Regions from separate parts of the Streptomyces cynarae genome, predicted to be linked through region 2. Evidence: riboswitches for the same ligand, from Rfam matches in the RefSeq annotation. Region 2 holds a riboswitch; the other holds the start of a gene.
What was found. A riboswitch is a leader RNA that binds a small molecule or an ion and turns the genes downstream of it on or off. The one in region 2 is predicted to bind cyclic di-AMP.
Positions count from the first base shown of each region.

Region 1 (7,460 bases), 1.4 Mb from region 2:
CGGCGCGACGGACGGTACAAACTGCTCGACTTCAACCCCCGCATGGGCGCCCAGTTCCGGCTCTTCGAGAACGAGTCGGGTGTGGACGTCGTCCGCGCCATGCACCTGGACCTGACCGGCCGCGCCGTACCGGAGGGGGAACAGCGCGCCGGCCATCGGTACATCGTGGAGAACATCGACCTGCCCGCCCTGCTGGCCTACCGCCGCAGCGGCTACACGACACCGCACGCACCGGCCCGTGCGAGCGGCACGGAACTGGCCTGGTTCGCGGGGGACGACCCGCTGCCGTTCGTCACGATGCTCGCGCGCTTCGTGCGGCCGGGCGCGAAGCACCTGTATCAGCTGTGGCGGACCAACCGCCGCGGCGGCACGACCCGTACGTCGTAGGCGTACGACCGGTACGCCACGGGCGTACGCGCTCCACCACGAAGTAGGCACGTCGCGTCCTGGGGAGGGACTTCGTGATTCAACCGGTAGCAGTCATCGGTGCCGGGCCGTTCGGCCTGTCCACCGCCGCCCATCTGCGCGGGCGCGGTATCCCGGTCCGCGTCTTCGGCGAGCCCATGGTCAGCTGGCGCGACAACATGCCCGCGGGCATGCTCCTGAAGTCCACCCCGGTCGCCTCGAACATCGACGCGCCCCAGCGCGGCCACACCCTGGCCGACTACTGCGACGCGGCGGGCATCCCCCGGCTGGTGACGGACGAGGACATCATCCCGGTCGAGACGTTCATCGCGTACGGGGAGTGGTTCCAGCAGAAGCTGGTGCCGGAGCTGGAGCGGGTCCGGGTGGTCTCCGTGGACCGCCGCAAGGACGGTGGCTTCGATCTCAAGCTGGACTCGGGCGAGTTGTTCACCGCTCGGGCGGTCGTGGTGGCGACCGGCCTGTCGGGCCTCGCCCACCTCCCGCCGGAGCTGGCCGCCGCGGCAGCCGACGGCCCCACGCCCACCGGTCCGGTCTCGCACAGCTCCCAGCACCATGACCTCGGCAGGTTCGCCGGCAAGGAGCTGCTGGTCGTCGGCGCCGGCCAGTCAGCGCTGGAGACGGCGGCGCTGGCGGCCGAGGCGGGCGCACGGGTGCGCGTGGTGGCGCGCGGGCAGGGCAGGGTCGCCTTCGGCGCGCCTCCGTGGGACCAGCCGAAGCTGCGCCCCGAGTCGCCCTTCGGCCGTGCCTGGTCCCTGTGGGCGCTGAGCTACTACCCCCACCCGTACCGCTTCCTGCCCGCCCGGACCCGCCACTACCTGGTGCGCCGCGTCCTCGGCCCGCTCGGCGCGTGGTGGCTGCGCGACCGCTTCCAGGAGAACGTCCAGGTGCGCGAGGTCGTCGGCATCCTCAGCGCGTCCGTGGCGGACGGCAGCCCGACCCTGACGGTCCGGACCCACACGGGCCGCACGGAGGAGATGACCGCGGACCACGTCATCGCCGCGACCGGCTACCGCGTGGACATCTCCGCGATGGACTTCCTGGGCCATGAGCTGCGCACACGCCTGGCGGTGAGCCGGGGCGCCCCGAAGCTCGGCGCGGGCCATGTGTCCTCGGTCCCGGGCCTGTACTTCACGGGCCTGCCGGCGGCGGCCTCCTACGGACCGGTGATGAGGTTCGTCTGCGGCACGGAGTTCGCGTCGGCGCGCCTGGCGAAGCATCTGGCGACGGCCCACGGCTGACCCCGGCCGACCACCGGACCACCGCGTGGCCCTTCCCCTCGGAAGGGCCACGGTTGTCGAGACGGATGCCGAGCGGTTCTCGGCAGCGGGGAGCGGAGGTCGGCCGGTTCACGGCGGGGTGGCCGTACGTCGGCTGGTTCGCGGTGAGTCGTGGGGGTGTTCCATCCGTATTCTCTGATCATGGCCGCACCCCTCGCATATTCACTCATCGCCACTGACCTGGACGGGACGCTGCTGCGCGGTGACGACACGCTCTCCGACCGGTCGAGGGACGCGCTGGCGCGGGCCGCCGCGGCCGGCGCGCAGCACCTCGTGGTGACGGGGCGTCCGGCGCCCAGGGTGCGGCCGCTGCTCGACGACCTCGGCGGCAGGGGGCTCGCGGTGTGCGGACAGGGCGCGCAGGTGTACGACGTCGGCGCGGACCGGCTGCTGTTCTCCGTCACCTTGGACCGGGAGTTGGCCGAGACCGCGCTCGGCAAGATCGAGGCCGAGGTGGGGCAGGTGTACGCGGCCGTCGACCAGGACGGCGTGGACGGGCTCACTCTCATCGAACCCGGCTACCGGATGCCGCACCCCACGCTGCCCGCGGTGCGGGTGCAACGGCGCGACGACCTGTGGTGCGCGCCCATCAGCAAGGTGCTGCTGCGCCATCACAGCCTGACCGACGACGAGTTGGCGACGGCGGCGCGCAGCGCGGTCGGTTCACTGGCGACGGTCACCATGTCCGGGCCCGGCACGGTCGAACTCCAGCCGTGCGGCATCACCAAGGCGACGGGGCTCGCGCTCGCCGCCGAGTTTCTGGGCCTGGGGCCGTCCCAGACCATCGCGTTCGGCGACATGCCGAACGACATCCCGATGTTCGACTGGGCCGCGCACGGCGTCGCCATGGCGAACGCGCACCCCGAACTCAAGGCGGTCGCCGACGAGATCACGAAATCGAACGAGGACGACGGCATCGCCGTCGTCCTCGAACGACTCTTCAGGGGCCGCTAGACCTCGGCCTCGGCCTCCGCCTCAGCCCGGTACGCGCGGCGCACAGCGTCAGTAGGCGCTGTGGACGTTGTCGATGGAGCCGTACCGGTGGGCGGCGTAGTTGCACGCGGCCGTGATGTTCGCCACCGGGTCGTAGATGTTCCAGGACGTGCCCGGCACGTGGTACGCGCGGAAGGTCGGGTCGATGACCTGGAGGAGGCCCTTGGACGGGATGCCCATCCGGGCGTTGGAGTCCCAGAGGTTGATGGCGGACGGGTTGCCCGACGACTCACGCATCACGTTGCGGTAGATGCCGTAGTAGGAGCCGGGGATCCTGTGCTGCCGCATGACGACCAGCGACTGACGGATCCAGCTGTCGAGGTTTCCGGCGCGCGTCGTCACGGTCTTGGCGGCGGCGGTCGTGGTCGTCGCGGAGGTGGGGGTCGCGGCGGAAGCGCTGGTCGCTCCCAGGACCGGAAGGGCCAGAACGGCGGCACCCGTCCCCGCGACAGCGAGGGCACGGGTGAGGCGCGCGGCCTTGGAGCGGCGGTCCCGACGGCGTGCGGGCAGGGCGAAAGCGGGCATGTCGTAGTCCTCTCCGGCGCCTGCGAGGTGAGCTGTCGGGTTCGGGCTGGGAGGTGCCCGGCCGTGTCCTCGGTGTCGAGGAATCGGCTTCACCCCAAGCCGTTCCGGCGCTGTGTCCGGTCCGGCGACTTACCTGGGTCCCCCGCTCCTGCCGTGGTGGTCAATGGATCGCGGGCGGCGGCAGGATTCGGCGTTCCGCTCGGATCGATTGGGAAGGTATGCGAGAGCACATGTCGGGAACAAGCCTCGAAGTCACACTCAGAGGTAAATGACCATGAAATGCGGGAATAAGGGATGTGATCCATATTGTTGAACACAGTTCAACTTGGCATAAGCAAATGGGAAGTTGGGATTCCGCATGCTCCGCACCACCTGTCGGTGGCGTGAGCTAATTCACTCGCGCCCTCCTCGATCGGCATGCCTAATTCGAGGCCCTGGGGCGGCAATTCGGACAAAAGGTTCGGCAGATGCCTTCAGGTGACGGTTTTCATGAGGGCGAAATATGGCAATTCGGACATTGCTCGGGTCTACGGGGATCGCACCCCCGGATCGGAAGGCGTGACCGGCGTCACGCGTCATGCCATCTCGTCCCGCCCCATGGATCTGTACGCGCGCGTGCCTGGAGGTTCCGCGCGTCCCCGTTGAGGCCGGGGGTGCGCCCGGCCGGGTGATGGTGCCGAGCGGGGCGGCCGGGGGCCGCGTGGCCCCGCGGGAGGCCTTGGGGGTGCCGGGCTGCTCCGGAGGCGGGATGCGAGGGGTGTTTCCGGGGGCCGGTGCGCGTCGCCGGCCACCGGGAGGGGCGGCTTTCCGCTATGTCGCTCCAAACCCGCTCGTATCACCTGATCAAGAACATGCCTCTCGTGATCCGATACGGCCCGGCCTGGAAGAGCGGGCACTCGTGGTGATCGAAACCCGACCGGATACGCTGACTTGAGTGATGGCGGCGACAGATCGACAAACTCGGTGAGCCGAGTCGTCCAGGCGACGTCATCGATCAAGTGACCGACCTCGATACCGACCGTGTGATCGTCAGCAGACGTCAGCAGACAGGAGACCTCACGTGACCGTCGTCGGGCCGTTCGGGCTGAGCGTGCGGGACCAGGCTCTGGAAGCCGATGTCCAGGCCGGATTGGCCGCTGTCGAGGAAGGGCTGCTCGACGCCACGAAGAGCGAGGTGCCCTTCATCACCGAGGCCGCGCAGCATCTCGTGCGCGCGGGCGGGAAGCGGTTCCGGCCGCTGCTCGTGATGCTCGCGGCACAGTTCGGTGACCCGTACGCGCCGGGGGTCGTCCCCTCGGCCGTGGTCGTGGAGCTCACCCACCTCGCCACGCTGTACCACGACGACGTGATGGACGAGGCCGATGTGCGGCGCGGGGTGGCCAGCGCGAACAGCCGCTGGGGCAACTCGGTGGCGGTACTCACCGGAGACTTCCTGTTCGCCCGCGCGTCCCACATCCTGGCCGACCTCGGCCCGGAGGCGGTCCGTATCCAGGCGGAGGCGTTCGAGCGGCTCGTCACCGGCCAGATCCTGGAGACGGCGGGCCCGCGGGACGGCCGTGACCCGGTGGAGCACTACCTCGACGTCCTCTCCGGCAAGACGGGCTCCCTGGTGGCGGTGGCGTGCCGCTTCGGCGCGATGATGTCGGGCGCCGACGAGACGGTCGTCGACGTGCTGACGCAGTACGGCGAGCGTCTCGGCGTGGCGTTCCAGCTGGCCGACGACGTCCTGGACATCGCCTCCGACTCCCACGAGTCCGGCAAGACGCCGGGGACGGACCTGCGCGAGGGCATCGCGACCCTCCCGGTCCTGCGCCTGCGCGAGCGTGCCCAGCGGCACGGGCTGCCGGAGGACGTCGCCCTGTGCGAGCTGCTGGACTCCGACCTCACGGACGACGCCCGCCATGCCGACGCCCTCGCCCGCCTCCGGGTCCACCCGGCCCTCGAGCAGGCCCGGCGCGACGCCGTCCGCTATGCGCAGGACGCCCGCTCGGCCCTGGCGCCGCTGCCGGACTGCGGCGCGAAGGCGGCCCTGACGGAAATGTGCGACGCGGTGGTGCACCGGGCGGGGTGACCCGCCAGGCGCCCCGGGCACCCCCGCCTGACGTGTGCCAGGTCACACGTCTTCCGGCGCGTCCGCACGACCCCTACGGGTGGGACGCCGTGCCGCGCCCGTCATGTCATACCCCAGGCGTACGCGGAGTTGGCCCCGCGGTCTGACGCTTCCCTCCCGGTGATTTGGTCATATGGAGAGGACCACCTCACAGGAGTCCGGGTGAAAATGGCGGCGTAGGGGGTGGGGGCACCTCCCTGTTCGAGCGAAGTCGAGAGCTCGGGGGAGAGTGCACAGACAGCAGCCGCCGCCGACGACGGAGGTAAGGCACACATGGCACCGTACGAATCCGACGACAGCACACCCGCCGGGGAGGTCGAGGACGTACGCGACGGGCGGCGCAGGGCCGCGCGGTACGTCGTCCCGGTCACGGTCGTGGGCGTGGCGGCGGCGACCATCGGGCTCGTCCCGGCGTTCGCCGGTTCCGGGGACCCCGACCTGCCGAAGATCAGCGCGCAGCAGCTCATCGAGAAGATCGCCAAGTCGGACGTCCAGCAGATGTCCGGCACGGTGACGATCAGCACGGACCTGGGCCTGCCCGACCTGGGCGGCCTCGAGGACAGCCTGGCCTCGGGGGCGCTCTCCAAGGGCGGGCAGGACAAGGGCGACTCGGCCGCCGACCCGAGCTCCAAGCTGCTGGAGCTGGCCTCCGGCACCCACACCGTGCGGGTCGCCGCCGACGGCCAGGACAAGCAGAAGCTGTCACTCATCGAGAAGGCCGCCGAGTACAGCGTCATCCGCAACGGCGACCAGGTGTGGGCGTACGACAGCGCGTCCAACCAGGCGTACCACGCGACCGGCGCGGGCGAGCACAAGAGCGGCGAAGCGGCGCCGAAGGACGTGCCCGCCACACCCAGGGACTTCGCCGACCAGGCACTGAAGGCGGCCGACAAGACCACCTCCGTGACGGTCGACGGCACGGCCCAGGTCGCGGGCCGGGACGCCTACAAGCTGGTCATCCGGCCGAAGCAGTCGGGTACGACGGTCGGCGCGATCAGCATCGCGGTGGACGCGAAGACCGGGCTGCCGCTGAAGTTCACGCTGACCCCGGCGAAGGGCGGCGCGGCGGTGCTGGACGTGGGCTTCACCCAGGTCTCGTTCGCCAAGCCGGCCGCGTCGACGTTCGACTTCACGCCGCCGAAGGGCACGAAGGTCACCCAGGGCGACGACCGGAAGACCGGGGAGGCCGGGAAGGCCGAGAAGCCCGAGAAGCCCGGGCACGAGGCGCAGCGTGAGGGCACCGGCGGAACGCCCTGGGGCGGCAGCGCGTCGAAGACCCTCGGCGAGGGCTGGAACGCCATCTACGTGTTCGACACCGGCAGCAAGGGCGGGGTGCCGTCCGGATCGCCGTCCGGTGACGGCGCGGCCTCCGGCTTCCTGAACTCGCTCGGCGAACACGTCACCGGCAAGTTCGGCTCGGGCACGGTCTTCTCCACCCGCCTGGTCAACGCCCTGATCACGGACGACGGCAAGGTATACGCGGGCGCGGTCACCAAGGACGCACTGGTGAAGGCGGCCGACGCGGGGAAGTGACCCCGTACGGCGCACGGACGAAGGGGAGCAGCAGAGCCCATGGAGGAACTGCCCGCCGCGGAAGCGGAGTCGAACGACTCACCGGCGCGGGCGGCGATCGACCCCGAGGCCCCGGTCATCGCCACCCGCGCCCTCACCAAGCGCTACCGCGGCGGGCAGCTCGCCGTGGACGGGCTCGATCTGACCGTCCCGGCAGGCAGCGTCTTCGGCTTCCTCGGGCCCAACGGCTCCGGCAAGACCACCACCATCCGCATGCTGATGGGCCTGATCGAGCCCACCTCGGGCTCGGCACGCGTGCTGGGGCAGCCCATGCCCCGGGCCACGCGCGCCGTGCTCCCGCACGTCGGCGCCCTCATCGAGGGCCCGGCGCTTTACGGCTTCCTCTCCGGCCGCGACAACCTCCTGCGGTACGACGCCGCGGACCCCACCGCCGACCCGCGCACCCGGCGGGCCCGTGTCGCGGCCGCCCTCGACCGGGTCGGCCTCGCGGCGGCCGCGGGCAAGAAGGCGAAGGCGTACTCCCTGGGGATGAAGCAGCGCCTCGGCCTCGCGGCCGCCCTGCTCCGGCCCCGCAGGCTCCTCGTCCTGGACGAGCC
Region 1 covers NZ_CP106793.1:5,122,450-5,129,909, forward strand. The annotation lists gene N8I84_RS23490 (carboxylate--amine ligase) at 1-387, shown strand, start outside; gene N8I84_RS23495 (FAD-dependent oxidoreductase) at 462-1,664, shown strand; gene N8I84_RS23500 (HAD family hydrolase) at 1,845-2,657, shown strand; gene N8I84_RS23505 (transglycosylase SLT domain-containing protein) at 2,706-3,221, opposite strand; cyclic di-AMP (ydaO/yuaA leader) riboswitch at 3,226-3,424, opposite strand; gene N8I84_RS23510 (polyprenyl synthetase family protein) at 4,282-5,292, shown strand; gene N8I84_RS23515 (LolA family protein) at 5,605-6,864, shown strand; gene N8I84_RS23520 (ABC transporter ATP-binding protein) at 6,904-7,460, shown strand, end outside.
Region 1: it holds a riboswitch for cyclic di-AMP, as region 2 does, so the genes downstream of both, N8I84_RS23505 (transglycosylase SLT domain-containing protein) here and N8I84_RS29720 (M23 family metallopeptidase) in region 2, are expected to answer to the same signal.

Region 2 (7,460 bases):
GGCGCCCTTCTCGTCGATGTCGTCGAACTCGGGCACCTTGCCGGGCTCGGCGGCCTCCCGCCGCCACTGCGCGTACTTGACGGCTTCGGCGAGGGCCCGGACGGCGCGCTCGGCGGCGGGGTAGGCGGGGATGAGCCGGGAGTCCGGCGGCGCCTCGGTCGCGGGCGGCTGTACAGCGCCCCCGACCTCCTGCTGCGGTCGTCCCGCGGTGCCGGCCTGGGGCCCCGTGCTCGCGGCGGCGGACAGGGCCTCTGCCAGCCCGCCCAGCTCCACGTGCACCACCAGCACGGGCTTCGCGGGAGCCGCCGCGGCGGCGGACCTCAACGCCTCCGCCAACTCCGCGTCCCCGGGAGACGTCTCCCCCACCGCCGGTATCGCCGTCACGACCACGGCATCACAGGAGTCGTCGGCCAGCGCGCCGACCAGCGCCCGGTGGAAGTCCTCGGCCGACGCCTCCGTCGTGAGATCGAGCGGCGGCGAGGGCCGCAGTCCCTCCGTGAGGCAGGCGTCGTACGTCAGCAGCCCCAGCGACTCCGAGTTCCCGAGGATCGCCACCCGGGGCCCCACGGGCAGCGGCTGGCGGGCCAGCAGCAGGCCCGCGTCCACCAGTTCCGTGATCGTGTCCACCCGGATCACCCCGGCCTGCCGCAGCAGCGCGGACACCGTGGCGTGCGGCAGGCGTGTGGCCCGTACCGCATGCCCCTGGGGCGCGCCCCCGTGCCGCGCCCCTTGCACCACCACGAGCGGTTTGGACGCCGCCGTGCGCCGCGCGAGCCGGTTGAACTTGCGCGGGTTGCCGATGGTCTCCAGATACATCAGGGCGACGTCGGTGTCCGGGTCGTCGTACCAGTACTGGAGGACGTCGTTCCCGGACACGTCCGCCCGGTTCCCGGAGGAGACGAAGGTCGAGACACCCGTGACGCCGGTCACACCTCCGCCGCGCCGATGCAGCCGTGACAGCAGGGCGATCCCGATGGCGCCCGACTGTGCGAACAGCCCTATGCGCCCGGGACGGGGCATTTCTGGGGCGAGGGAGGCGTTGAGCCGGACCTGCGGCGAGGTGTTGATGATCCCGAAGGCGTTCGGCCCGATGATCCGCATGCCGTACGACCGCGCCTGCCGCACCAGCTCCCGCTGTCGCTCCCGCCCCTCGGGCCCGCTCTCGGCGTACCCGGCGGAGACCACCACGAGCCCCTGCACCCCGTGCTCGCCACACTCGGTGACGACCTCGGGGACGTGTTCGGCGGGCACGGCCACCACGGCGAGGTCGACCGGCTCGGAGATGTCGCGGACCGAGCGGTGGGCGGGGACGCCGTCGAGGTCCTCCCGGTCCGCGGCGAACGCCCGGTTCACCGCGTACAGGCGGCCGGTGTACCCGCCGTCCCTGAGATGGTCGAGAACGCTGCGGCCCACTCCCCCGGGCGTGCGGCCGGCGCCGATCACGGCGACCGCGCCGGGTGCGAGCAGCCGCTGCACGGACCGTGCCTCGGCCCGCTGCTCCCGGGCTCGCTGGACGGCCAGCGACCGGTCGGTGGGCTCCAGGTCGAACTCGAGGCGTACGACACCGTCCTCGAAGCTGCGCTTCTGCTGGTACCCGGCGTCCGTGAACACCTTGATCATCCTGGTGTTGGCGGGCAGCACCTCGGCGGCGAACCGGCGGATGCCGCGCTCCCTGGCCACCGCCGCGATGTGTTCGAGCAGGGCGGAGGCGACGCCGCGTCCCTGGTGCGCGTCCTGCACGAGGAAGGCCACCTCGGCCTCGTCGGCAGGCGAGGAGGCGGGCAGGCCGTCGGTACCGATGCGGTCATAGCGTACGGTTGCGATGAACTCGCCGCCGACCGTGGCCGCGAGTCCCACCCTGTCCACAAAGTCGTGGTGCGTGAAGCGGTGGACGTCCTTGGCGGACAGGCGCGGGTACGGCGCGAAGAAGCGGTAGTACTTCGACTCGTCCGAGACCTGCTCATAGAAGCTGACGAGGCGCTCGGCGTCATCGACGGTGATGGGCCTGATGCGCGCGGTGCCGCCGTCGCGCAGCACCACGTCGGCCTCCCAGTGGGCGGGGTACTCGTGCCGGTCCGACGTGGTCTGCATGGGCCCCAGAGTAAGGCTCGCGTCCCTAAGCGGCGCGAGGCAGGCTGAGGGGGCCGGCCCCGGCCCGCCGGGGACGGGACGATGCCCTTCCGGGCACGCTTCACCTATGGAACACTGGTCTAGACAACCCTGATACACCTGAAGGGCAGCAACACATGGCTGAGCGCCGCGTCAACGTCGGCTGGGCCGAGGGTCTCCACGCCCGCCCCGCCTCCATCTTCGTCCGGGCAGCCACGGCCTCCGGCATCCCGGTGACGATCGCCAAGGCGGGCGGTACCCCCGTCAACGCCGCGTCCATGCTGGCGGTTCTGGGCCTCGGCGCCCAGGGCGGCGAGGAGATCGTCCTGGCCTCCGACGCGGAGGGTGCGGACGCCGCGCTCGACCGCCTGGCCAAGCTGGTCGCCGAGGGCCTCGAGGAACTCCCCGAGACCGTCTGACCCTTCGGGCAAGCAGCACCCCGCTTCAGCCGCGTCGCCTCCATGGCGGCGCGGCTGTCGTCGTGCCGGGCAGCTCCCGTCCGGAGGGCGACAGCCGGCGGTGACCACAGTCACGGCGCAGGGAACGGCGAGGAACGGCGAGGAACGGCGCACGCAAGAAAAAACGGCCCACGGTGTATTCGTCAGCGCGAATAAAAGCGCACACGACATACCGGAACAGCGCACGTCAAATTTATGGACGCACGCGAAAAACAGGCAGCCGAAAACAGGGCCTCAGCCGAATATCCCTCTTTGTATACGGCGCCTGTGTTAATGCCGGAGTGCCGACATGTTTACGGGGTGTTGCGAGGTCCTCACACGGTCCGCGCGGTCCGTCCCGCCGGGAAAGCGGAGCCGGTGGGCGGCCGTGGAGCGTTCCGTGTGCAGCGCCGTGATCGCCCGCGCCCGCTCGCCGTCCCCGCGCGCGACGGCGTCCACGATGCCGCCGTGCTCGGCCCAGGACTCCACTGGGTCGACCGGTGCGTCGACCGCGTACATCCATGTGATCTTGTGCCGCAGCTGGGCGAGCGTCGAGGTCAGCGCGGGGCTCCCACAGGCCTGCGCCAGCGTCTCGTGGAACCAGCCGCCCAGGGAGCGCAGATCCTCGCTGTGGCCCCTCCTGGCCCGCTCCTGGCCCAGTCTGACCAGGCCGCGCAGCACCTTGAGGTGGGCCTCGGTACGCCGCTGCGCGGCTCGCGCGGCCCCGAGCGGCTCCAGCAGCATCCGCATCTCCAGCAGGTCGGCGGCCTCCTGCTCGGTGGGTTCCGCCACACACGCGCCCGCGTGCCGGCGGGTGACCACGAAGCCCTCGGCCTCCAGGGTGCGCAGCGCCTCGCGCACGGGGACGCGGGAGACGCCGTAGCGGCGCGCGAGGAGTTCCTCGGTGAGCCGGCCGCCGCGCTCGTAGACACCCGCGACGATGTCATCACGGATCGCCGTGCAGACCGCGTGCGCCGGAATACGCATGACCGACCTCCGCCTTAATCCCCGCGAAACGTACGCGATTGACGCGTGTTCAACCGACTCTATTGCAGTGGGCGGGAAATTCCGACGGCGGGTCGGAATCCAGGGATTTTTTTTGGACACACAGCCGTTCGAAAGCCGACGACGGCCCCGGCTGATCAGCCGGGGCCGTCGGGTGCGGGCGCGCCCGTCGCGGGCGCGGGCCGTCAGACGTTCACGCCGTGCGAGCGCAGGTAGGCCACGGGGTCGATGTCCGAGCCGTACTCGGGAGTGGTACGGGCCTCGAAGTGCAGGTGCGGCCCGGTGGTGTTGCCGGTGGACCCGGCGAGGGCTATCTGCTGGCCGGGGACGACCCTCTGGCCCACGGAGACCCCGATGGACGACAGGTGGCCGTACTGGGTGTAGGTGCCGTCGTTCATCCTGATGACGATCTGGTTGCCGTACGCGCCGCCCCAGCCGGTCTGGACGACGGTGCCGGCGCCGACGGCGTGCACGGGCGTGCCCGTGGCGGCGTGGAAGTCGATGCCGGTGTGGGAGCCGGAGGACCACAGGGAGCCGCCGGTCTTGTAACCGGTGGACACGTAGGAGTTGGAGATCGGCGGCACGAACGCGTTGAGACGCCGGCGCTCGGCCTCGCGTGCGGCCCGCTCCTTGGCCTCGCGCTCCTGGCGCGCCTTCTCGGCGGCCTTCCTGCGCGCGGCCTCCTCGGCCTGCTTCTGTTCGGCGGCCTGCTTCTGGGCGGCGGCCTGTGCGTCGATCTTCTCGGCGACCGAGTCGCCGAGGGTGACGGTCTGGAGCAGCCCGGTCTGCTCGACGGGGGCGCCGGCGGCGAGGGCCGGGGCGGCCAGGGTGCCGATGACACCGCTGGTGGTGAGCGCTGCCACGCCGACGGCGTTCGCAGTCGTACGCTTCACACGGCTCGGGCGACGGTGCTTCCCGGTGGCGCAGGTGAACGCCATGAAGTGGCTGGTCCTTTCCTTCCCTCTCGCCTACCGGGTTAGCTGACGGGTTCGGAGCAGGAAGGTCTCCTACGGGCTCGCGCCCGATTCACCCCAGGGACTGCGGTTTTGGGTCCCCGGCTCCCCTGGCTCGCGCCGTACGGGGACTCGGCGATGACTGTCCGGTGCCGCGGGTGCGGCGCACTGCCTGACGGACAGCCCGAATGACGCTAAGGGGACCGTCTTTCAATCAGCAAACGGAGGACGGGGTTTGTAGCGCATCCCACAGGGCAGAGAGGCAACCTCTGTGGCAATACGGACAAACCCGCCAATGGGCGGGGCCCTGGTGACACGGAAAGTCACCAGGGCCCCGGGACGGGCGCGGCGCACGCGCGCGTACGGTTCGCTCTACTCGGCGGCGACGACGCTCACTTCGCCGATACCGAGCGCCTCGACGGGTTCCTTGATCTGCGCGGCGTCGCCCACCAGCACGGTGACCAGACGGTCCACCGGGAAGGCGTTCACCACGGCCGCGGTGGCCTCCACCGTGCCCGTAGCGGCCAGCTGCTGATACAGCGTCGACTGGTAGTCGTCCGGCAGGTGCTGCTCGACCTGGTCGGCGAGCGTGCTCGCGACGGCCGCCGCCGTCTCGAACTTCAGCGGTGCCACCCCCACCAGGTTCTGTACGGCGACGTCGCGCTCGGCGTCCGTCAGGCCCTCGGCGGCGAGGGTGCGCAGCACCTTCCACAGGTCGTCGAGCGCCGGGCCGGTGTTCGGCGTGTCGACGGAGCCGCTGATGGCGAGCATCGCGGCGCCCGTGCCGTCGGGCGCGGAGCGCAGCACCTGCCCGAAGGCCCGCACCCCGTAGGTGTAGCCCTTCTCCTCGCGCAGGACGCGGTCCAGGCGGGAGGTGAGGGTGCCCCCGAGGCAGTACGTGCCGAGCACCTGCGCGGGCCACACGCGGTCGTGACGGTCGGGCCCGACACGGCCGATGAGCAGCTGGGTCTGGACGGCGCCGGGCCGGTCCACGATGATCACGCGGCCGGTGTCGTCGGCGGTCACCGGGGGCACCGGACGCGGCTTGGACGGCTCCCCCGTCCAGGCGCCGAGGGTGTCACCGAGGAGCTCGTCCAGATCGATCCCGGTGAGGTCGCCGACCACGACCGCGGTGGACGTCGCGGGGCGCACAAACCGCTCGTAGAAGGCGCGGACGGCCGCGGCGTCGATGTTCGCGACCGTCTCCTCGGTGCCCTGGCGCGGGCGCGACATGCGCGAGGACACCGGGAACAACTCCTTGGAGAGTTCCTTGGCGGCGCGGCGGGCCGGGTTGGCCATCTCGTGCGGGATCTCGTCGAGGCGGTTGCGCACCAGGCGCTCCACCTCGCTGTCCGCGAACGCCGGCGACCTCAGGGCGTCGGCGAGCAGTCCGAGCGCCTTGGGGAGGCGGGAGACCGGCACCTCCAGGGAGAGGCGGACGCCGGGGTGGTCGGCGTGCGAGTCGAGGGTGGCGCCGCAGCGCTCGAGCTCGGCGGCGAACTCCTCGGCGGAGTGCTTGTCGGTGCCCTCGGAGAAGGCGCGCGCCATGATCGTGGCGACGCCGTCGAGGCCGGCCGGCTCGGCGTCCAGGGGCGCGTCGAGGAGCACCTCGACGGCGACGACCTGCTGACCGGGCCGGTGGCAGCGCAGCACGGTCAGGCCGTTGTCCAGCGTGCCGCGCTCGGGCGCCGGGAACGCCCAGGGCCGGGCCTCGCCGGGCTGGGGCTGCGGGTGGAACTCCATGGTCGCGAGCTCGGTCACTTCGCCGACTCCTCGGTCTCGTCGGTGGTCTCGGCTGCTTCCGGGGCCCCGGCCTCTTCCGCGACCGGTTCGTACACGAGCACCGCGCGGTTGTCGGGGCGCAGGCGGGCCTTGGCGATCTCCTGCACCTCCTCGGCGGTGACCTCGAGCACGCGCTTCACGGCGGTCAGGGCGAGCTGGGGGTCACCGAACAGCACGGCGTACCGACACAGTTCGTCCGCGCGGCCCGCGACCGTGCCGAGCCGGTCCAGCCACTCGCGCTCCAACTGCGCCTGGGCGCGCTCCATTTCCTCGGCCGTCGGGCCCCGCTCGGCGAACCGGGCGAGTTCCTCGTCGATGGCGGCCTCGATGACGGGCACCTCGACGTCGCCGGAGGTCTTCACGTCCAGCCACCCCAGCGAGGGCGCCCCGGCGAGCCGCAGCAGGCCGAAGCCGGCGGCGACGGCGGTGCGGTCACGCCGCACGAGCCGGTTGTACAGGCGGGAGGACTCGCCGCCGCCGAGGATCGTGAGCGCCACGTCGGCCGCGTCGCACGCGCGTGTGCCGTCGTGCGGCAGCCGGTAGGCGGCCATCAGGGCGCGCGCCGGAACCTCCTCCTCGACGACCTCGCGCAGTTGCTCGCCGATGACCTCGGGCAGCGAGCCGTCGCGCGGCTGCGGCTTGCCGTCGTGGGACGGGATGGACCCGAAGTACTTCTCGATCCAGGCGAGGGTCTGCTGGGGGTCGATGTCGCCGACGACGGACAGCACCGCGTTGTTCGGTGCGTAGTAGGTGCGGAAGAACGCGCGTGCGTCCTCCAGGGTCGCCGCGTCCAGATCGGCCATCGACCCGATCGGCGTGTGGTGGTAGGGGTGGCCCTCCGGGTAGGCGAGCGCGGTCAGCCTCTCGAAGGCGGTGCCGTAGGGGACGTTGTCGTAGCGCTGGCGGCGCTCGTTCTTCACGACGTCCCGCTGGTTCTCCATGGACTCGTCGTCGAGCGCGGCGAGCAGGGAGCCCATGCGGTCGGCCTCCAGCCAGAGGGCGAGCTCCAGCTGGTGGGCGGGCATGGTCTCGAAGTAGTTGGTGCGCTCGAAGCTGGTGGTGCCGTTGAGCGAGCCGCCCGCTCCCTGCACCAGCTCGAAGTGGCCGTTGCCCTTGACCTGGGCGGAGCCCTGGAACATCAGGTGTTCGAAGAGGTGGGCGAGACCCGTGCGCC
Region 2 covers NZ_CP106793.1:6,540,744-6,548,203, reverse strand. The annotation lists gene N8I84_RS29735 (bifunctional acetate--CoA ligase family protein/GNAT family N-acetyltransferase) at 1-2,091, opposite strand, end outside; gene N8I84_RS29730 (HPr family phosphocarrier protein) at 2,247-2,528, shown strand; gene N8I84_RS29725 (GntR family transcriptional regulator) at 2,838-3,533, opposite strand; gene N8I84_RS29720 (M23 family metallopeptidase) at 3,737-4,489, opposite strand; cyclic di-AMP (ydaO/yuaA leader) riboswitch at 4,502-4,652, opposite strand; gene N8I84_RS29715 (M16 family metallopeptidase) at 4,877-6,265, opposite strand; gene N8I84_RS29710 (M16 family metallopeptidase) at 6,262-7,460, opposite strand, start outside.